Regions from separate parts of the Kitasatospora atroaurantiaca genome, predicted to be linked through region 3. Evidence: riboswitches for the same ligand, from Rfam matches in the RefSeq annotation. Region 3 holds a riboswitch; each other region holds the start of a gene.

Region 1 (5,384 bases), 1.2 Mb from region 3:
CACCGGATCTCCGAGCTGGAGACGGCCGTGGAGGCGGGCCGGCGCTCGGCCAGGGAGGGCCGCAGCGTCGAGGACATGCGGCTGCGGCTGCTGCTGGACACCGTGCTGCAGTCGGCCCAGGGCCTGCAGCGCGAGCTGGCGCTGCCGGTCACCCAGATCCACCCGGCGGACCTGGTGGACGCCGTCGTCCCCGGCTCCGCCTCGCCGCACGACGTGGCCCGGCGCGCGCTCGCCGAGGACGACCCTGCGCTGCTGGACCAGCTGCTGGCGATCCCTCAGGTCCATCTGGTGGTGGACGGCTACAACGTCACCAAGACCGGCTATCCGGCCCTGCCGCTGGAGCAGCAGCGGATCAGGCTGCTCGGCGGTCTGGCGATGCTCGCCCAGCGCACCCAGGCGGAGGTCACCTGTGTGTTCGACGGGCAGGATCTGGACGTTCCGGTGATCATGGCGCCGCCGCGTGGCGTACGGGTGCGGTTCAGCCGTACGGGGGAGACGGCGGACGAGCTGATCCGGCGCCTGGTGCGGGCCGAGCCGCAGGGACGTCCTGTGGTGGTGGTCTCCACGGACAAGGAGGTCGCCGACGGCGTGCGCAAGGCGGGCGCCCGTCCGGTGGCGTCGATTCTGCTGCTCAACCGGCTGGCCCGGTCCTGAGAAGTCCTGATGGCTGGTCAGCGTGGCGTGGCCGGGATGTGTCGGTCCCGTGAATTCCCCTCTGCGGCAAGAAGTTCGTAGAGGTAGGGGAGTGGCGCGAAGCTGTGATCTTCACTAGGGTCTGGCGTCAAACCTATTTTCCGGACTGTCACTCGATTGGGTGAGTCCAGCAGGAAGAAGGAGCTAGACCCTTGGCCTCCCACCGCCGTCCCAAGCAGCCGAGCCGCGCGCGGGTCTCCGTGCTGACCGCTGCCGCAGCGACCGCGGTCGCCCTGTCCGCGCAGGTGAGTGCCCACGCGGCGCCCGCCCAGCCGAACAAGGACGAGATCAAGGCCCAGGTCGACAAGCTGCTCGAGGAGCAGGAGCAGGCCTCCGAGAAGTACAACGGCGCCAAGGAGCGGGCCGACCAGCTGCGCAAGCAGGCCGACCAGCTGCAGGACCAGGTCGCCCGCGGCCAGGACCAGATGACGCAGCTGCAGAGCGGCCTGTCGGCGGTGGCGGGCGAGCAGTACCGGGCCGGCGGGATCGACCCGTCGGTGGCGCTGATGCTCTCCTCCAATCCGGACGGCTACCTGGCGCAGGCGTCCAGCGCCGAGCAGGTCACCGAGACCCAGGCGCAGACCCTGAAGTCCCTGAAGGACCAGCAGCGCCGGCTCGACCAGCAGAAGCAGGAGGCCGCGGCCACGCTGGCCGAGCTGGACCGCAGCACCAAGATGCTGAACGACGCCAAGGCCGAGGTCCAGCAGAAGCTCCAGGAAGCCAAGACCCTGCTGAACAAGCTCAGCGCCGCCGAGCGTGCCGCCATCCTGGGCGACCGGGCCTCGCGCAGCGACTCCCGCTACGACATCAGCAACCTGCCGGACCCCGGTGGCTACGCCGCCGTCGCGGTCAACGCCGCGATGAGCAAGCGCGGCGCACCGTACGTCTGGGGCGCCACCGGCCCCAACAGCTTCGACTGCTCGGGTCTGATGGTCTGGGCGTACGCCAAGGCCGGTGTCTCGCTGCCGCGTACCTCGCAGGACCAGGCGACCGTCGGCACCCGGGTGCCCTCGCTGGCCCAGGCCCAGCCGGGCGACCTGGTCATCTACCACAGCGACGCGCACCACGTCGGCATGTACATCGGCAACGGCCTGGTGGTGCACGCCCCGCACACCGGCGACGTGGTCAAGATCATGGACGCCGACGCGATGCCGATCAAGACCATCCGTCGGGTCTGACGCTCAGTCTCATATCGGACATTTGGCTACCGTTCGCCACATCTGACGCACGGTGACACGCGCGGGCCCACCGAAATGTTCCTGTGATCCGGAACACGTCCGGTGGGCCCTTTCGCGTCCATATGATGAGAATTCATCAGCCGAACGTGCTTTTTCCGTCACCCTCGGTCGTAATCACAAGCGAACTTGGCCGTCATTCCGACTTTTTACCTACAAGGATTTGAACGGATCACGGTTTCGTTACTAGGGTCATGCCTCGAGCCACCGCACAGTCGATCACCCAGCCTGGGTGGCGGCGGTGGCTACCGCCGAGTCCGAGAAACAGCGGGGCAGGTCAACTGTCCTACGGGGAAGCCCCGGAAGGGGTGCTGTGGATCGGAGCCGGGGAACCACGTTCCTCGGGGTGAATCGGCGCCAGGTCGGCAGTCAGCTGCCGGTGAGGCGTCGTAGGGCATCTCTTCCAGCCCGAACCCGTCAGCTCACCCGGTAGGCGGACGTAGGAAGAAGGAGTCCGCCTTCGTGGCGTCCCATCGTCGTCCCAAGCCTGCCAGCCGTGCCCGCGTCTCGATCATGACCGCTGCCGCCGCAGCGGCCGTGGCCCTCTCCTCGCAGTCCGGTGCACACGCCGACCCGGCGCCCACCAAGGACGAGGTCAAGGCCCAGGTCGACCAGCTCAACGAGCAGGCCGAGCAGGCGACCGAGAAGTACAACGCGGCGACGGAGAAGCAGCAGACCCTGCAGAAGCAGGTCGGCAACCTCCAGGACCAGGTGGCGCGGCAGCAGGCCGAGGTGAGCACCCTTCAGGGCAGCCTCGGCGAGATCGCGGCCGAGCAGTACCGCAGCGGTGGGATCTCGCCGACCGTCCAGCTGATGCTCTCCAGCAGCCCGGACTCCTTCCTCAGCCAGGCCGGCTCGCTGAACCAGCTCGGTGCCAGCCAGAGCGACGCGCTGAAGACCCTCAAGGACCAGCAGCGCCGGCTCGACCAGCAGAAGTCCGAGGCGCAGTCCAAGCTCGCCGAGCTGGACGCGACCACCAAGGACCTCAAGGCCAGCAAGGACGAGGTCAAGGGCAAGCTCGCCAAGGCCAAGGCCCTGCTCGACTCGCTGACCCAGAAGGAGCGCGACGACCTCGCGGCCGCCGAGGCCAAGGCCGCCTCCAGCTCCCGCGCCTCGCGCGACCAGACCCGCGTCGACCTGAGCAACGTGCCGTCCGGCTCGTACACCGCCAACGCGATCGCCGCCGTCCAGAGCAAGCTCGGCGCCGACTACGTCTACGGCGCGGCCGGCCCGACCAACTTCGACTGCTCGGGTCTGATGCAGTGGGCGTACGCCCAGGCGGGTGTCTCCATCCCGCGTACCTCGCAGTCGCAGGCCTCGGCCGGGACCAACGTCGGCACCAACATCGCCAACGCCAAGCCCGGCGACCTGATCATCTACTACAGCGACATGCACCACGTCGGCATGTACGTGGGCGGCGGCCAGATCATCCACGCCCCGCACACGGGCGCGGTGGTCCGGTACGAGTCCGCCACGGTGATGCCGATCGCGGCCATCGTCCGGGTCTGATCCCGTACTCCTCCCCGCAGGCCCGGCCCCCTCATGGGTGCCGGGCCTGCGGCATCTCCGGGTTCGTCGAGCTGATGTCCGATTAGGGGTCAAATATTCGGTGTTACGGGGGTTTGGACTAGATCGCTGTGACTCGCTAACGTCTGCCCCCGGACCTCCGCACGGACGGCCGCCCATCCCGGGCGGCGGCGGTGGCCCGGCCGCAGGAATGGAGTCGCCGCATGTCGATGCACCGCCGTTCCCAGCTGCCAGGCGCACACCGGCTGGCCCGTGCGCTGGTACTCACCGCAGCCGCGACCACCGCGCTCGGCATGGCGGTCGGCGGAAGCGCCCAGGCGGCGCCCGCCGCGCCCGCCGAGCCGCCCTCCAAGAAGGACGTCAAGGCCCAGGTGGACCAGCTCTACGACGAGGCCGAGCAGGCCTCCGAGAAGTTCAACGCCGCCCAGGAGTACCAGAAGCAGCTTCAGGCCGAGACCGGCGCCCTGCAGGGGCAGGTGGCGGCCGGGCAGGAGGAGCTCAACCGGCTGCGCGCCGACCTGGGGGTCGTCGCGGCGGCCCAGTACCGGGCCGGCGGCATCGACCCGGCCGTCCAGCTGATGCTGGACTCCGACCCCGCGGCCTACCTGAACCGGGCCCGCAGCCTCGACCAGGCCGCCGCGCGCCAGAACGACACGCTGCACCAGGTGATCGACCGTCAGCGGCGACTGGACCAGCGGCGGGCCGAGACCACCGCCAAACTCGCCGAGCTGGAGGAGGTCCGCCGTGCGCTCGCCGAGAGCAAGGAGGAGGTCCAGCAGCGGCTCACCAAGGCCCAGCGCCTGCTGAACACCCTCGGTGCGGGCGAGCGCGCCCGGATGGTCGCCGAGGACGCCAGGGACGCCGAGAAGCGGGCCACCCGCGGCCTCGACCGGCTCGACCTCGGCAATCTGCCGCCCTCCTCCGACCGGGCCGCCGCCGCCCTGGCCGCCGCGATCAGCAAGATCGGCTCACCGTACGTCTACGGATCCACCGGCCCGCGCACCTTCGACTGCTCCGGTCTGATGTACTGGAGCTGGCGGCAGGCCGGAGTGACCTTGCCGCGTACCTCGCAGGCGCAGGCGTACGCGGGGCAGCGGGTGAGTCTGTCCGAGGCACGACCGGGAGACCTGGTGATCTTCTACAGGGACATGCACCACGTCGGCATGTACGCCGGCGGCGGCGTCGTCGTGCACGCGCCCTACCCGGGCGCCAAGGTCCGCTACGAGAGTGTCAACGCGATGCCGGTCGCCGGGGTGGTGCGAGTCTGAGCACCGACGAGGAGCCGCTGGTCACCGACCTGCCCCGGTCCGCCGAGGCGGGTCGCTGCACGCTGTCCCGGCGCGGTGCGCTGCTGCTGGCGGCCGGCGGGCTGGCCCAGCTCTCGCTGCCGTTCACCCGGCCCGCCGTCCGGACCGTCACGGCGTCCCCGGCGATCGCCGTGCCCTCGGCCCGGCCGGGGATCGAGGCGCTGCTCGCCGAGCGGGCCAGGGCCCTGCACCAGGTCGACCTGGCCGCCCTGCTGGCCGGCGTCACCCCGGAGGCCAGGACCGCCCAGCGCGAGGCGCTGGCCCGGATGGTGCAGGTGCCGTTCGCCGACGTCTTCTACCGGCTCACGGACTTCGAGGAGCCCGGGCCCGCCGACCGGCTGACCGCCACGGCCGAGTTCGGCTTCCGGCTGCAGGACGTCGACGACCACCCCGCGGTGATGGCCCGCAAGCTGTCCTTCGTCCGGGCCGGTGGCGGCTGGCTGCTCTCGGGCGACCAGCCGACGGGGCCGTCCGCGCTCTGGGACCAGGGGGTCGTCCACGCGGTACGCGGAAAGCACAGCCTGGTCCTCGGCCCGGCCGGGGAGAGCGAGCTGGCGCCCACGGTGGCGGTGGCCGACCGGGCGGTACCGGCCGTGAGCGAGGTCTGGGGCACCGGCTGGGC
Region 2 (5,384 bases), 1.9 Mb from region 3:
CGAGAGGAAGCGTACACGTCGACAACACCCTGTTCGCCGTTATATCGGCGGGCCGCGGGACATGCCCGGAGCCGAAAGCGGTGTGCAAGCAACCGGCCCGACCAGGTACGCTGACCCTGTCCTCGCGACCGGCAACGGCCCGGGGGCGGCGTGTGCTCAGGCACATGCACGCGGGCGTAGCTCAATGGTAGAGCCCCAGTCTTCCAAACTGGCCACGCGAGTTCGATTCTCGTCGCCCGCTCCATCAGTTCGGCCCCAGGTCAGCGGTTCATCCGCCGGCCTGGGGCCGAAGTCGTTTGAAGGTCCGTCAGGGCGTCGCGCCCGGGCCGTGCCCGTCCGGATCGATCTTGCTGCGGCGGGAGGACCTGGGCCTGGGTGCCGTTCAGTAATGCCACTGCGGACGCCTTGGCTGCGGCCGTGCGCCCGCTGGTCGTCGAGCTGCGGGTCGAGCCCCTCGGTGGCGATTCCGGACTGTGGGGCGGTCCGGTGGGCGACGAGCGGTATGCCCTGGTGGCGAGGGTCCGCCGGGCGCGGCCCCGGGCGGTGAGTGATCACCGGCCGGGGCCGCGCGGGTGTCCGACGGGGTGTCAGATCTTGACGCCGTGGCTCGCCAGGTAGGCGACCGGGTCGATGTCGGAGCCGTAGGCCGGGCCGGTGCGGACCTCGAAGTGGAGGTGCGGGCCGGACGCGTTGCCGGTGGCGCCGGAGAGGCCGATCTGCTGGCCCACCGTCACGGTCTGGCCGGCCCTGACGGAGATGGACGACAGGTGGGCGTACTGGGAGTACTTGCCGTCGGCGTGCTTGATGACGACCTCGTTGCCGTACGCACCGCCCGAGCCGGCCGAGACGACGGTGCCGGCGGCGATCGCCTTGACCGAGGTGCCGGTGGAGACCGGGAAGTCCACGCCGGTGTGGTGGCCGCTGGACCAGGAGGAACCGGCGACGCCGTAGCCGGTCGTGATGCGGCTGCTCACCGGAGCGGTGTAACCCGAGGAGGCGGCGACCGCGGAGGACGAGGACACCGAGTCGGAGGAGCTCGCGGTCGACGACTTGGCGGCGGAGGAGGACGAGGAGGCCTTCGGCGCCGCGGCCTTGGCGGTCGACGGCTTCGGGGCCTCCTGCTTCGGAGCCTCCTGCTTCGGGGTCGCGGCCTGCGGCGCAGCGGCGGCGGCCTTGCCGGAGAGCGAGAGGTGCTGGCCGGGGAAGATCAGGTTCGGGTTGCTGCCGACGACGCTGCGGTTGTCCTCGTACAGCTTCTGCCAGCCGCCACCGACCTGCTGGGCGTCCGCGATCTTCGAGAGGGTGTCGCCGCTGACGACGTCGTACGAGCGCGCGGCGGAGGCGGCGGGGGCGGGAGCGGAGGTGGTCTCCGCGACCGGCTTGACCTCGATGGCGTCGATGGAGGTCTTGGTGGTCGTCGACGCGGCGGGCGCGGTCGACTGGTGGCTGTCGGTCCCGTGGGCGCTCGCGGCGGTGACCGGGAGGGCGAGGGAGGCACCGGCCACGCCGGTGGCGACGGCGATGCGGGTGAGGCGGGACAGCTTTATGCGGCGGTGCTTGCCCTTTGCGGACATGAGGGGGTCCTCTCCGACGCCGGCGAGGTGAGCTGTCGGGTTCGGGCGGGAGATGCCCGGCCGCGGAAAGAGAGCGGCTTCACCCCAAGCCGTCCCGGAACACCGGGATCGGCGACTTACCTTGGGTCCCCCGCTCCTGCCGTGCAGTGCCTGGTTCGAGGCGCCGGGCAGCGGCAGGATTTGGCGTTCTGCCCGGTGAGCCGCCCGGACGATGGCCGGGCAGGTGTCGAAGCAAAGCCGATGGGACGTACACAAGGCAAGTCCCCGGCGAGCGGGATGTAAGGCCCGGATAAGGGTGAACGGGCCCGAGGTCACTCTCCGCCGAGCGGGTACTGCTCACCGCGTTCTCATCTTTCACCCTGCGTGCGAGAGCGGCCGCCGTGCCGTGACCGATCCGACCCTGTGTGCCCGTCCGGACACGGTCCGGCACCGCCGGAAGAATCTTCGGTGACCCCGGTCACCTCACGGCACCTCGACAGCTGACGATGCGTTTCCCGCTGGGGCCCTGGGCCGATACTCTCGCTCGCGTTCGATGTTCGAAGTTCGATGCCTCATTCGATCGAGGAGCCGCCCGTGCGTCCGCAGGACCGACTCGCAGTGATCCAGCGCAGCGTGGTCCGCGAAATGGCGCGTTACGGCAAGGAGTTCACGGTCGACGGCAGCGTGGTGCGCGGGCCCGGCACCACCGCGGTGGCCGTCCGCGAGCACCCGGGCGACGGCGGCGCCGGCCACGTCGACCTGGGCTTCGTACTCCACCTCGGGCGCGCGGACGCCCCCGTGGTGTGGGACTGCGCGGCCGGGCTCGGCAAGACCGAGGAGGAGAAGCTCGACAACGCCGTGAAGATGTGGGCCACCACGACCGCCACCACGGTGCTGGAGCTGCTCGAGCACCGCGGCGAGCACGCCGACCACTACCGGCACGCCGAGCTGTCCGACTGGCACGCCGTGCAGGGCCCCGCCGCCGTCTTCGGCTTCGGCACCGAGCGGCTGACGGGCTGGCTGGCCGACCACCAGGTGCTGCCCGCGCTGGCCGAGGCGCTGCGGCCCGAGCTGACGGCGCCGGACGTGAACGGCGTGAAGCTCTTCCTCGGCGGCAGGGCCGGGGAGGACATCGCCGAGGTCCGGGTGAACGGCGAGGTGTCGGAGCCCGCCTCGGCGGCACTGCGCGCCATGGACTGGCCCCGCGGCGAACGCCTCTGCTGGGCCCGCCTGTTCATCCTGCTCGCGGCCGAGGGCGTCACCCGGCCGGAGCCCGTACGCCCCGAGCCGGCACCCGCTCCGGTGCACGCGCCGGCGCCACGGCGCGGCCTGGTCAGCCGCTGGTGGCAGGCCCGGCGGGCAGGCCAGTAGACCCGCCGGCCCGAGGGCCTCGGGAACGTCCGGGTCACGTGCTCGACGGAAGAAGCCTCGGTGGACGCGCGCGTCCGCCGAGGAGGCGTCAGCTGGCGACCGAGGAGATGGTCTGTGCCAGCTGGTTGAGGAAGTCCTGGATGGGCTTGGCCGCCGTGGACTGGCTGACCATGAAGCCGAAGAGCGCGGCGATGATCGCATGACTGGTCTTCAGCTGCTTGTTGCGGATGAAGATGACGACGATGACGCCGAACAGGAACAACGCGGAGACGGAGAAGGCCACCCGGACTCACTTCCTCATTCTTTTCGAAGCGTGGCTGCGTCGGGGCTCCGTGCCGAAACCCCATGGCGACGCCGGACCCCGGCCTGTCCGGAAGACCGCCCGACCGCGTGCTGCCGCCGCTGCCGGACTGCCCCCTCCGCACCCAGCTGTGGCGCGGACGGTCCCGGGCGGAAGCCGACCGATCACGCCGCAACCGGGGCACCGAGCAGCCGTACGACGCTTGCCGTCAGCCGCATGTGGCGCCCCCAATCCCCCGAGAATCGACCAGTCCCACCCGGACTCAGTGTGGTCGTTCGTGCGGACTGCGTAAAGGACTTGCCGGAAGGCAGGCCCGAAGATCCTGCGATGTGAGACGAATTTCCGCCGACCGAGACGATAGCGGAGCTCCTCTGACGGAGCGTCGGCAGGGCCCGGATGACCGGCTTCGGAGCGGGCGACCGGCGGCTGGGAACCGGGTAGATCCACTCGGGCGACGAGCCGTCAGGAATGGCCGAAGATCACCACCCGGGCTTGACATGCGGGCGCCAGGCCTCAGCCCGACGGGCGGCGGCGGCCACCGCTCTCACTGCCGCCAGAGCAACAGCACCGCCCGGTCGTCGTTGACGTCCTTGGCCACCGTCTCGATCAGCCGGACGGCCGCGCCCCGGCTGCCGCTGCTCATCAGGGCCCCGGCGACCAGGCGGTCGGCCTCGCCCATCAGCCGGTCCATGCCCTCCGAGAGATCCCGGCCGGGGATCTCGACCATGCCGTCGGTGCAGAGCATCAGCAGGTCCCCCCGGTTCAGCCGGCCCCGGACGCCCTCGAACTTGGCGCCGTCGTAGATCCCGAGCAGCGGGCCCTCCGAGGACTCCTTGACCTCCCAGCGCCCGGCACCCGAGAGCCGCTGCATACCGGGCAGATGGCCGGCCGAGAGCAGTTCGTACTCGCCGGTGTCCAGGTCGAGCACCAGGTGGACGGCGGTGGCGAAGCCCTCCTCCCAGTCCTGGCGCAGCAGATAGCCGTTGGCGGCGGGCAGGAACTCGTGGGCGGGCAGCGAGCCGAGCAGGCCGCCGAAGGCGCCGGAGAGCAGCAGGGCGCGCGAGCCCGCGTCCATGCCCTTGCCGGAGACGTCGGCCAGGACGGCCTCCAGCACCCGCTGTCCGGGGCCGGTGCGGGCGGCCACCACGAAGTCGCCGGAGAAGGACTGACCGCCGGCCGGGCGCAGGGCCATGTCGGCGTACCAGCCCTCGGGGAGCTGCGGGACGCGGCTCTGCACCCGCAGCCGCTCGCGCAGGTCGAAGAGCATCGAGCCGCCGCCGCGCCAGGGCACGCCGACCCGGCTGCGGAACTGGGCGAGCAGCAGTCCGGCGACGCCGACCGCCCCGACCACCAGGGCCGCGCCCGGGGTGACGCCGAAGACGTAGGCCTCGGGCCGGTCGCTGGCCACCCGCTCCCCGGTGTGGATGACGGACTCGGTGGAGAGGCCGAGCGCGGCGGCCGCGTAGAGCAGCACCAGGGTGCCGGGGCGCAGCAGCAGGGCACCCGCCAGGATCGGCAGGACCAGTGCGGTGGGCGGGATCCAGGCGGGGATCCAGACGTTGAGCAGGACCAGCAGCGGGATCATCGCCAGGAAGGCGCCGAAGGCGAGCCAGTCGGAGGCGTCGCCGCGGAAGTAGTCGACCCCGGTTCTGCGCAGCCTTCGCCGGGCCCGGTAGAGCTTGATGCGCCACCGGGCCGTCCAGGGATCCTTGGCCGCTGTCGCGGCGGAGCCCGTCGCAGTCGTCTGGGGCGGTGCGCCCGGCGTGCTGCCAGCCATGGGCTCTGACCCTATCCACCGCCGCGGGTCGGCGTCGACGGGGTGGATGGTCTCGGTCTGGTTGTTCCGTGCGTGTTCAGCGGGTTTCAGCCGTGGACAGGGGTCGGAGGCGGCGCCCGCGCACGGCGCGCGGGGGGTGAGCGCGCGCCGAAAGGGGCGGGCGGCCCACCGGCATGTACGGGACATTGCGAAAGTCGGTCGCGCACGATGGATGCCGGTGGTCACACTGGGCATATGACCGCCGATGCCGCCGTACCTGACGACCTGCCCGACGACCTTCCTGGCGACGTTCGGGGCGACGTTCGTGGCCACCTTCCTGCCGACCTGACAGTCCGTACGCTCCGAGCCGAGGAGTGGGACGGCTGGTACCGAAGCCTGGAGG
Region 3 (5,384 bases):
ATCAACCACGGCGGCACCGAGATGGGCCAGGGCCTGCACACCAAGATGCTGCAGGTTGCCGCGACCACGCTGGGTATCCCACTGCACAAGGTGCGGCTGGCCCCGACGCGAACCGACAAGGTGCCCAACACCTCTGCCACCGCCGCCAGTGCCGGGGCGGATCTCAACGGCGCGGCGGTGAAGAACGCCTGCGAGCAGCTGCGCGAGCGGCTGCTGCAGGTGGCCGCCACCCTGCTGGGTTCGAACGCCTCGGATGTGCGCATCGTCGAGGGCGTCGCGCGCACTCTCGGCAGCGACAAGGAGCTGGCCTGGGACGACCTGGTGCGCACCGCGTACTTCCAGCGGGTTCAGTTGTCGGCGGCCGGTTTCTACCGGACCGAGGGTCTGCACTGGGACGCGAAGACGTTCAGGGGCTCGCCGTTCAAGTACTTCGCGCATGGCGCCGCCGCAGCCGAGGTGGAGGTGGACGGCTTCACCGGTGCCTACCGCATCCGGCGCGTGGACATCGTGCACGATGTCGGCGACAGCCTGTCCCCGATGATCGACATCGGTCAGGTCGAGGGTGGTTTCGTGCAGGGAGCGGGCTGGCTGACGCTCGAGGACCTGCGCTGGGACGCCAGTGACGGGCCGAACCGCGGCCGGCTGCTGACGCAGGCCGCGAGCACCTACAAGCTGCCGAGCTTTTCGGAGATGCCCGAGGAGTTCAACGTCACGCTTCTGGAGAACGCAACCGAAGAGGGCGCGGTATACGGGTCCAAGGCGGTGGGTGAGCCTCCGCTGATGCTGGCGTTCTCGGTGCGAGAAGCGTTGCGGCAGGCCGCCGCCGCCTTCGGGTCGAGCGGGGTCAGCGTCGAGTTGGCCTCGCCCGCGACGCCGGAGGCGGTGTACTGGGCGATCCAGGCGGCTCGCCAGGGCGATGTCTCCCGGAACGGTCACGCCCGCAACGGGTTTGCCACCAACGGCCACGCTGGAAACGGGCACGTCGCCAACGGCAGGATCCAAACCGATGCAAAAGCGCTGAGCGGTGCCTGACATGACGTGGGTCGCCGCGGTGGCACGGTTGCGAGCACGCCGGGAGTCCGGCGTGCTGGTGACCGTCGCGACCGTGCGCGGCCATGCGCCGCGCGACGCCGGTGCGAAACTCGTTGTGGGGCAGACCGAGACGTGGGGCTCGATCGGTGGCGGCAATGTCGAGGCCGTCGCGATCGACCGGGCGCGGGAGATGATCGCCGCGTCCAAGCCTGAGCCGGAGCTGATTGATTTCGCCCTGAACGACAAGGTGGTCAACCAGCATGGCGTGCAGTGCTGCGGCGGCATGGTCTCGGTGCTGCTCGAACCGCTGCCGGCGGTACGAGCGGTGGCAATCTTCGGCGTCGGGCACGTCGGGCTGGAACTGGCGCGCATCCTGGCACGTCAGGACCTCGACCTCCATCTGATCGACACCCGCTCCGACATCCTCACCGAGGAGCGGCTCGACGTGCTGGCAGACGCGGTGGCGCAGGTGACCGTGCATCACACGCCGCTGCTGCCCGAGGAGGTGCTGGCGGAGTTGCCGCGCGGCACCCACATCCTGATCATGACCCATGATCACGCCGAGGACGCCGCTCTGTGCGACGCCGCCTTGCGCACAACCCATCTCGGCTCCATCGGGCTGATCGGGTCGGCGGCCAAGTGGGTGCGGTTCCGCAAACGCCTCGCCACCGAGGGCGGTCACGACGAGGCCACCATCGATCGGATCAAGACCCCGATCGGGCTGGCCGACATCACCGGCAAGGATCCCGCGACAATTGCCGTGAGCGTCGCTGCCGATTTGCTGCGCACCTTCGAAACCGAAGGATGCTGACTCTCCAACCGGATCGACAGGGGTGCCCCGCGCTCGTGCGAACGCACAGGTGCGGGGCGCCCTTTCGACACGACCATGCCCGTCACTTCAACAGGCATCGGCCCCGGTGCGGCAGGCCCTGGACTCCTGGGCTGCGACAGACCGACCTGCCGGCAACAGACCCGCCGTGAGGGAGCCGAACCACCTCCGGCCTGGTCCGCGGTCACCTGAAGAAGACCGCTCTCGCTGGCGCAAGCTCCCGCCCGGCCGGATCGCCCTTATCGTCCTCGCTGTCCTCGCCACGACCAGCGGCTCTCCGATATGGCTCCAAGCGATCAACGACATGCGTAGATCGTGCCAAAAGGGGACATAGGTGGCGCGTTTTGCGTGTCTCTGGTGGCCCGGGGTTGTGATTCGAGCGCGCATCTGCCTAGGGTCACCGGCATCCGCCCAGAAGCGGAATCAACTTCTCCGGAACGCCGAGTCCTGCCGCCGGAGAGGTCTGGACGCAACAGAACGCACCACGGTAGGAGCGGGGGACCCAGGTAAGTCGCCGCAAGCGCGCCCAGCGCCTTCGCGGCTAGGGGTGAAGCCGTGCCTCCGCGCGGCCGGGCAACTCCAGCCCGAACCCGACAGCTCACCTCGTAGGCGTGGGAGAGGAATACTCCTTCATGCTGTCCGGAACCGGTCGTCATCGCCGTCCCCGTCAGACCTCTGCCAAACGCCTTGTCGCCGCGGCCACCGTGACCGGTGTGGGGGCCACCCTGCCGGTCATCGCCACCGGTGCCGCCAGCGCGCACGCCCTGGCCCCCGCCCGTGCCACCAGTGTTCAGACCGCCGCCCCCGCCCCTGTCGTGGCGCAGGCCCAGGAGACCGCTCCGGTTGCGCTGCAGGCGGCTGCTCCCGCGACGTACACCGTGGCCAGCGGTGACTGCCTGTCCAGGATCGCTGTCGGCCACCACGTGCAGGGTGGCTGGCAGAAGCTCTACGAGCTGAACAGGAGCACCCTGACCAAGGGGCCCGACCTGATCTTCCCGGGTCAGAAGCTGGTGCTCTCCGCAGCCGCTCCGGCCACGGCCACGCCGGCGTCTGCGAAGCCGGCGGCCCCGGCAGCGCCTGCCGCGAAGCCCGCTGTGCCGACGTCGAGGCCCGCCGCCCAGATCAGCTATTCCGCCGGTTCGATCCAGGCCCTTGCTGCCTCCGTCGTTCCGGCCGACCAGTTCGCCTCGTTCAGCCAGATCATCAGCCACGAGAGCGGCTGGAACGTTCACGCCACCAACCCGTCCTCGGGCGCCTACGGCCTGGCCCAGGCGCTGCCGGGCTCCAAGATGGCCTCGACCGGCTCGGACTGGCGCGACAACCCGGTGACCCAGATCAAGTGGGCGCTGGACTACATGAACAGCCGCTACGGCAGTCCCAACGCCGCCTGGGCGTTCTGGCAGACCCATCACTGGTACTGATCGGCAGCGAGCCGAGCCTGTCCGGAGGTGCAGATGCGGTCGGTGTGTTGCGACGTCCGAGCACGGGGCCGGGGCGGTCGTCGGCCTGACCCGGGTCAGTACGGCGTGGTGCACCTGGTGGTCCGGACGTCGGGCCGGTCCGCCGGCCCGCCCGTGGCGCACGATGGTGAGCAGGGCGGTGGTCACGGCGGGAGTGGCGGCGGTGACGTAGCCGTACGGCACCCGCGCGGTGCCGGCAACCGTCTTCCGCGGGCGACCCCATGAGCGCTCGACCTTCAAATCCGCCTGAAGCAGCGTCAGTTGCCGGCCGTCAGCGGGGTGGTCCATGCCGCACTGCCGGCGTGCCGCGCTCATGCGATTCTTGCGTGCCCGGCAGGGCAGCGCAGGCGGCCCGGCTGTCAGCCGCGAAGGCCCTCGAGATCCGCCACGGCCATTCCCGGGATCGGCCGTCACACAGTTCGACGAACCCGCCCCGCCCGGCGGCACGCAGCGCGCCAGGCGGACCTTTCCAACGGAGCATTGCCCAAAACGCCTGGCGCCCGGGCGGACGCACCGCTACCACCACATAGTCAGCACCTGCCGGGGACCGCGAGCCGCAGACCGGCACCCGGAATCGTCGCCCCGTCGATGGGGCATCGCCGAATTCGACTACCAGAGGGTAAATCAGATGATCATGGGACACCGCCGTGCCCTTAAGGCGCTCGCACTGGCCGCCACGCTGTCCACGGCTGTCATGGGATACCAAGCCACCATTCAGCCGGCCGCAGCTGCCGCATCCAACGTCACCATCGATTTCTCCACGGCCATCGGGCAAGTCAATCCGAACGCCTTCTCGGGAACCATTTCCACCTACGGTCAGAGCGGCGGCAGCGTCGTTGCCGCCGCGAAACAGCGCACCAAGCTGAAAAGCTTGGGCCTGTCCACCTACCGGGTGCCGCTGCAGTGGAACGGCGGCACTATCATCTCCTCGGCCGGCGGCGGCCCGACGAACATCTCAGGCGACCAGTGGGTGGACAGCATCGTTGCTTCCGGCGGCACCCCGAAGATCGTCCTTGGCGGGTCAAGTGACGACAACTTCACCCCGTCGGACGGCGCGAACATGGTGAACCACTTCAAATCGGAAGGGAAGCCGGTCGGCTACTGGGTGATCGGCAATGAGCCGAACAACGCCGGCATGAGCATCGGCACCTATTGCCAGCTGTTCAACAGCACTGTCTCCGCGATGAAAGCCGTCGATCCTACGATCAAGGTCGCCGGGCCCGCGTGGTCGTACTTCAACGCATCTGATCTCCAGAGCTTCCTGAACTGCGCAGGCAACTCCGTGGACATTGTCGACTACCACCACTACGCGATGGGCAGCACCTTCCTCGACAACGCCACCGCACTGTCCCAGACGGTGAGTTACGAGGACGAGATCACCCAGATCCGCAACATGATCAACGCCACCGTTCCCGCCCGCGCGGGCCAGATCGGTATCCAGGTCGGTGAGTACAACTGGTCCTGGCGTACAGCAGACGGCTACCCCGGCGCCTATCAGGGCGACGACCGCTTCTACCAAGCCGTCGACACCGTGTGGGGCGCCTCAGTGCTCGGCCACATCACCCGCGCAGGCGGCATCGGTCACCAGTACGCGGACCAGAACGGTGCCCTCGGCGAGACCTTCGAGAAGTCCGCCGATGCCACGCACTTCGGCATGCAGGTCAACGACCCCATGCCGATCTACTGGGGCACGCTGATGTTCTCCGGCGGATCAATGTTCCGGCCGTTCGGCCCGTCGCTGGTGCAGGCCTCGACGTCACTGCCGAACGTGGAGGTCTACGCCTCCTCGGGGCCGGGCAACGTCGTGCTGATCAACAAGGATCCGAGTGCCACCCGGACCGCGGTCATCCAGACCACGGGCCTCACCTCGGGTACGGCCGACGTATGGCAGACCAACCCCAACGCCCCGTTCGCCAGTCCGACCAAGAGCACCGCCGGCATCACGGACGGCCAGACACAAGTGACCCTGCCCCCGTACTCGGTCACCACCCTCATCATGCCCTCCGCGCCGACGCCGGCCTCCACGCCCACGTCCACGCCCGCGCCTTCCTCCACCCCCACGC
Region 4 (5,384 bases), 5.8 Mb from region 3:
CGGTTGAGCCTTCAAAGGGAGCTCCGGTGGGAACTTCCTTGATCTGAACCCGCCTACTGACGGGTTCGGTTCTGTAAGGTGGAGACTAGTTTCCGCGATACAGAATTTCAACGCTTTGTTGAGGTAGATCGCTGGGACTCTACTCCTCCTCCGACAGCGAAGGGAACGCCGGTGTCCAGCACCCCCGCCGCAGCACCCACAGGGACCGAGCGCGCCACCGGCGGCGTACAGTCCGTCGAGCGCGCCTTTCAGCTGCTGGAGGCCTTGGCCGACTCGGGCGGCGTGGCCACCCTGAGCGAGCTGTCGACCACCTCCGGCCTGCCGATGCCCACCATCCACCGCCTGATTCGTACCCTCGTCCAGCAGGGGTATGTGCGGCAGGACACAGCCCGGCGCTACACCCTGGGCCCCCGGCTGATCCGGCTCGGCGAGACCTCGGGCCGGCTGCTCGGCAGCTGGGCCCGGCCGTACCTGGCCGAGCTGATGGAGGCCACCGGCGAGACCGCCAACCTGGCCGTCCTGGAGGGCGGCGAGGTGGTCTACGTCGGCCAGGTCCAGTCGCGGCGCTCGATGCGGATGTTCACCGAGGTGGGGCGGCGGGTCCAGCCGCACTGCACCGGTGTCGGCAAGGCGCTGCTCGCCCAGCTGCCCGAGGACGAGGCGCGTGCCGTGCTCGGCAACCAGCCGCTCCAGGCCCACACGCCGTACACCGTGACCGACACGCAGCAGCTCTTCGCCCAGCTGGCCCGCGCCCGCGAGTCCGGGTACGTGGTCGACGACCAGGAGCAGGAGATCGGCGTACGCTGCATCGCCGTGGCCGTGCCGGGCGCGCCGACGCCGACCGCCCTGTCGGTGTCCGGTCCGGAGGCCCGTATCCGGGCACTGGAGGCGCAGGCGGGCAGTGCCGGTCTGGTGCCGGTGATGCGTCATATCGCGGCGCGGCTCGGCCAGGTCCTCGCACCCTGAGCGGCAGGCTCCGCCACAGGTAGGCACCGCAGCCAGTTGCACTGTCCAGGGGCGCGGGGAACTGCGCGAATCGGGAGGGTTCAGGCCGTCACCTTCCGATCTCGCACAGTTCTCCCCCAGCCTTCGGCCGGGACGTGCCCCCACGCGCCCCTGCTGTGGTTACTCAGGTGCCCACCGTTCAGCTCCCTGCCTGCCGGTGGAGCCTCTCAGTCCAGGGCCAGCGAGCCGATCTGGGACGCCGTCACCTGAAAGACCGTCAGCTCCGGCTCGGCGCCCACGTCGGCGAAGAGCCGGGGCGCTGCGGCCAGCTTCGGATTCGACCGGACGGCCTCCAGGGCGGCCCGGTCACGCCACAGACTCTGCACCCGCCAGCGGTGGCCCGGGCCGCGCAGCAGCTCGGTGCGGATCAGCCCGTCCGGCAGCGGGCCCGCCACCAGTTCCCGATAGGACGTGACCAGCTCGGCCTCCCGCTCGGGGGCCACCAGCGCACTGACCTCGCTCAACACCTGTCCCGACATCGTCCTCACCTCCGGAGATCCAGGCTACCTCGCTACAGTGGGTAGCCAGATGATGACCACACGTGGACAGGTGAGGACCTTGACCCGAGGCTCGACCCGGCTCGCCGCCGCCACGGCGGCACTGGTGGCATGCGTCACGGTGACGGCGATGGCGGCGCCGTCCGACTCCGACCTGCGGGTGGTCCGACTGGACCCGGACCCGGCCGCACCCGGCGGCACCACCACCGTGCACGGCTTCGTCGCCAACGGCGGCCCCGACCGGACCGCCTCGCCGTTCACCGTGCTGATCGACCTCCCGCCGGGGTTCACCGCCGAGGGCCCGTACTTCCCCACCTCCTGCGCCGCGTCCATCGGCGGGCACGTGCTGAGCTGTGCCTTCCCGGCCGGACTGCCCTCACTGCGGACGGCCACCGTGCTGGCCCCGGTCCGGGTGGGACGCGACGTGCCCCCCGGCACGGTGGCCGAGGGGCACGTCAGGGTGGTCGGCGTCGACGACCGTCATCCGGCGGACAACGGCACGGCGTTCACGATCACCGTCCGGTGAGGGTCAGCGGTAGACCCGCACGTAGTCGGCGGCGAAGCTGAGCGGGGCGGTGCCGGAGGGCGCGGGGTGGTACTGGCCGGCACCCACCGACAGGTTGAGGATCAGGTACGCCGACCAGTCGGCGCCCACGCCGGTGCCGTCCGAGAACACCTTGGTGCCGTTGACGTACCAGTCGACCGAGGTGGCGCCGTAGTACGTGCCGATGGTCACCCACTGGTCCTTGGCGACGGCGTTGGCGTCGGTGTAGTACTTCGAGCCGGACTTGACGTGGTTGGTCAGCTCCAGCAGGTTCGGGTTGTCGGGGTGGTACTCGAAGGAGTCGATCTCCCCGTTGCCGTTCTTCCAGGTCCACAGCGCGGGCCAGGCGCCCGAGCCGGTGGGCAGCTTCACCCGGGTCTCGGCGTAGTCGCCGGTCTTGACCTGGAAGCCCTGGGAGGAGCCCTCGGTGGTGAGCAGCCCGGTGTCCCAGGCCTGCTTGCCGTTCTCCAGGGTGTGGCTGGACGGCTTGGCGGTGAAGGTGGCGACACCGTCGGCGACGCTCACGCCGCTGGTGGTCAGCCAGTCCAGCTTGTTGTCGTCCGGGTTGTGGTTGCCGTAGCGGTAGGCGGTGCTCTTGTCGCCGACCCAGGTGGAGCCCCAGGCGATGCTGCTGTTGAACTCGTCGGACCAGGTCAGCGACTTGCCGGGGACCGGCGAGGCGGTGCCCGTGGTCGGCGGGGCCGGAGCGGGAGTCGGCGTGGGAGCCGGGGCCGGAGCGGGGGCCGGAGCCGGGGCAGGGGCCGGGGCAGGGGCCGGGGCCGGGGCAGGGGCCGGGGCCGGGGCAGGGGCCGGGGCCGGAGCGGAGGCCGTACCGGAGACCGTCAGCGTCTTCTTGGCGAGGTTGTGCCAGCCGCCGTTGTAGTCCTGCCAGGCGCCGAACTCGGTGTAGGAGCCGGCCGGCAGGGTGCGGCTGCCGGTGGTGATCGAGACACCGCTCGGGCAGATCCGGATGTCGTGTGCCGAGCCGGGGAAGTCCAGGTTGTGGCCGGCCGCGTCACGGACGGCGACGCCGAGCGTCTTGGCCGTGAAGCAGGTGGTGGAGTGGACCGTGAGCCCGGCCCGGGCGGCCGTACCGGCGGCCATCGAGGTGGGTGTGAGGCGGTCCTGGGTGACGCCGGTGGCGGCGCTCGCCTGGCCGACCAGCGGCACGGTGACCAGCGCGGCGGCGCCGGCTATCGCGCCGAGGCGCGCAGGGGTGGCAGAAATGCGCATGTCGGGAGTCCTCTGCGACGCCTGCGAGGTGAGCTGTCGGGTTCGGGCCCTGAGGAAGCCCGGCCGCCCGCAGGACGGCTTCACCCCGAGCCGCATCCCCACGCCTGGACAGGCGCGGGGGCACGGCAGACTGACCTGGTTCCCCCGCTCCTGTCCGTGTTCGGTGCTCGAGTGCCCGCCGTCGGGTGGACAGGACTCGGCGTCCCGACGGGCAGGGTCCGCGCAAAGCGGACATCCCGTGCAGGCTAGGCAGATCGACCGTACTCGGACAATGAGACGTCCCTCACAGGCCGTGGGCGCGAACTCTTTACGCCGGATTTACGGACTAGTACCCTCCTGAAACATCTTGCAGATCCTTGCGCAAGACAGAGCGTCAGCTCTGGCCGCCCTGCCCGTCGGAAATCCCGGCAAACCGGGGCGTGGCAAGCCTCATGGAGCACGCCCGACGGCCGTATGCGCCGCAGGATCTGCAAGTGGTTGCAGTGACTTGTGCTGCCGTCGGGACCTCGCTCCTCACCCCCACCCGACAGGCCGCTCCCCCGCGCGGCCCGCTCCGAGGAGTCCCCCCGTGGACCACGCACCACGTCGCAGGGCCCGGCACAGGCGCCGCCACCCGCTGCTGGCGGTGCTGACCGCCGTGGCCGGGCTGGTGGCCACCCTGCTGCACACCGTCGCCGCGCACGCGGCCACCAGCGCGACCGTCTACTACAAGCCCGCCACGAGCTGGACCACCGTCGACATCCACTACGCGCCCACCGGCGGCAGCTGGACCACCGCCCCCGGCGTGGCGATGGAGGCGGCCTGTACGGGCTGGTACAAGAAGACGATCGACCTGGGTACGGCCACCTCGCTCGCCGTCACCTTCAACAACGGCTCCGGCACCTGGGACAACAACGGCGGCGCCAACTACCAGCTCGGCAGCGGCATCAGCGCCGTCTCGGGCGGCGTCGTGAGCACGACCGACCCCTGCGCGGCGGCCACCCCCGCCTCGGCCACCGTCTTCTACTGGACGGCGACCGGGAACTGGCCGGCGTACTACCTGCACTGGGCTCCCACCGGCGGCAGTTGGACCACCGCGCCCGGCACCCTGATGACCGCAGCCTGCACCAACTGGGTCAAGCTGACCGTCAGTCTCGGCACCGCCACGAGCTGGCAGGCCACCTTCAACAACGGCTCCGGCACCTGGGACAACAACAGCGGTGCCAACTACCAGCTCGGCACCGACCTGATCAGCGTCAAGGACGGGGTGGTCGCCCACAGCGACCCGTGCGGTACCACCACTCCGCCGACCGGCACCGCCGCCACCGTCTGGTACTCCACCGCCACCGTCGGCTGGTCCACCGTCAATCTCCACTGGGCTCCCACCGGCGGCAGTTGGACCACCGCGCCCGGTGTCGGGATGGACGCCGCCTGCACCGGCTGGGTGAGGAGGACCGTCGACCTGGGCACCGCCACCACCTGGCAGGCCACCTTCAACAACGGCAACGGCGTCTGGGACAACAACAACAGCGCCAACTACCGGCTCGGCAGCGGCAACAACACCGTCAAGGACAAGGTGGTCACGGCGAACGCCACCGACCCCTGTGCAGCCGTCGTCCCCGACACCACCGCGCCGACCGCCCCCACCGCCGTCGCCGCGAGCGCCACCAACACCTCCGTGGTGCTGACCTGGAACGCCGCCACCGACAACGTCGGCGTGACCGGCTACCAGATCACCCGCACCGGCGGCACCAAGGGCACCTCGGTGGTCAACACCGCCTCCACCGTCCACTCGGAGAGCGGCCTGGAGGCGACCACCTTCTACTGCTACACCGTCAAGGCCCTGGACGCGGCGGGCAACCTCTCCGCGGCGAGCGCAGCGGGCTGCGCCACCACCGGGACGGCTCCCCCGGCCGCCCCGGGCGGCACACCGCTGGGCGGCGACCCGCGCAAGGACCCGATCTACTTCGTCCTCACCGCCCGCTTCAACGACGGTGACAGCAGCAACAACCGCGGCGGCAGCCAGGACGTCAAGTCCGGCAACGCGGCCAACAACGACCCGATGTTCCGCGGCGACTTCAAGGGCCTGGTCCAGAAGCTGGACTACGTCAAGGGCCTCGGTTTCT

Evidence for each region. Region 3 has a riboswitch for cyclic di-AMP ahead of FB465_RS37400 (LysM peptidoglycan-binding domain-containing protein). Riboswitches for the same ligand answer to the same signal wherever they lie in the genome.
Region 1: another riboswitch for cyclic di-AMP. It lies ahead of FB465_RS08040 (C40 family peptidase); the one in region 3 lies ahead of FB465_RS37400 (LysM peptidoglycan-binding domain-containing protein).
Region 2: another riboswitch for cyclic di-AMP. It lies ahead of FB465_RS11530 (M23 family metallopeptidase); the one in region 3 lies ahead of FB465_RS37400 (LysM peptidoglycan-binding domain-containing protein).
Region 4: another riboswitch for cyclic di-AMP. It lies ahead of FB465_RS36390 (glycoside hydrolase family 16 protein); the one in region 3 lies ahead of FB465_RS37400 (LysM peptidoglycan-binding domain-containing protein).

Annotation. Positions count from the first base shown of each region.
Region 1 covers NZ_VIVR01000001.1:1,790,204-1,795,587, reverse strand. Annotated here, with positions in the region: gene FB465_RS08050 (NYN domain-containing protein) at 1-654, shown strand, start outside; gene FB465_RS08045 (C40 family peptidase) at 846-1,871, shown strand; cyclic di-AMP (ydaO/yuaA leader) riboswitch at 2,228-2,380, shown strand; gene FB465_RS08040 (C40 family peptidase) at 2,391-3,437, shown strand; gene FB465_RS08035 (C40 family peptidase) at 3,659-4,723, shown strand; gene FB465_RS08030 (hypothetical protein) at 4,894-5,384, shown strand, end outside.
Region 2 covers NZ_VIVR01000001.1:2,485,099-2,490,482, forward strand. Annotated here, with positions in the region: tRNA gene FB465_RS11520 (tRNA-Gly) at 171-244, shown strand; gene FB465_RS11530 (M23 family metallopeptidase) at 588-1,574, opposite strand; cyclic di-AMP (ydaO/yuaA leader) riboswitch at 1,584-1,760, opposite strand; gene FB465_RS11535 (DUF6348 family protein) at 2,148-2,924, shown strand; gene FB465_RS11540 (hypothetical protein) at 3,013-3,207, opposite strand; gene FB465_RS11545 (PP2C family protein-serine/threonine phosphatase) at 3,770-5,002, opposite strand; partial or broken gene FB465_RS11550 (GNAT family N-acetyltransferase) at 5,237-5,384, shown strand, end outside.
Region 3 covers NZ_VIVR01000001.1:596,152-601,535, reverse strand. Annotated here, with positions in the region: gene xdhB (xanthine dehydrogenase molybdopterin binding subunit) at 1-1,032, shown strand, start outside; gene xdhC (xanthine dehydrogenase accessory protein XdhC) at 1,034-1,843, shown strand; cyclic di-AMP (ydaO/yuaA leader) riboswitch at 2,330-2,488, shown strand; gene FB465_RS37400 (LysM peptidoglycan-binding domain-containing protein) at 2,575-3,282, shown strand; gene FB465_RS02735 (GH39 family glycosyl hydrolase) at 3,950-5,384, shown strand, end outside.
Region 4 covers NZ_VIVR01000001.1:6,367,358-6,372,741, reverse strand. Annotated here, with positions in the region: gene FB465_RS28640 (IclR family transcriptional regulator) at 172-966, shown strand; gene FB465_RS28635 (antibiotic biosynthesis monooxygenase) at 1,173-1,484, opposite strand; gene FB465_RS28630 (hypothetical protein) at 1,564-2,028, shown strand; gene FB465_RS36390 (glycoside hydrolase family 16 protein) at 2,032-3,279, opposite strand; cyclic di-AMP (ydaO/yuaA leader) riboswitch at 3,283-3,455, opposite strand; gene FB465_RS28615 (carbohydrate binding domain-containing protein) at 3,848-5,384, shown strand, end outside.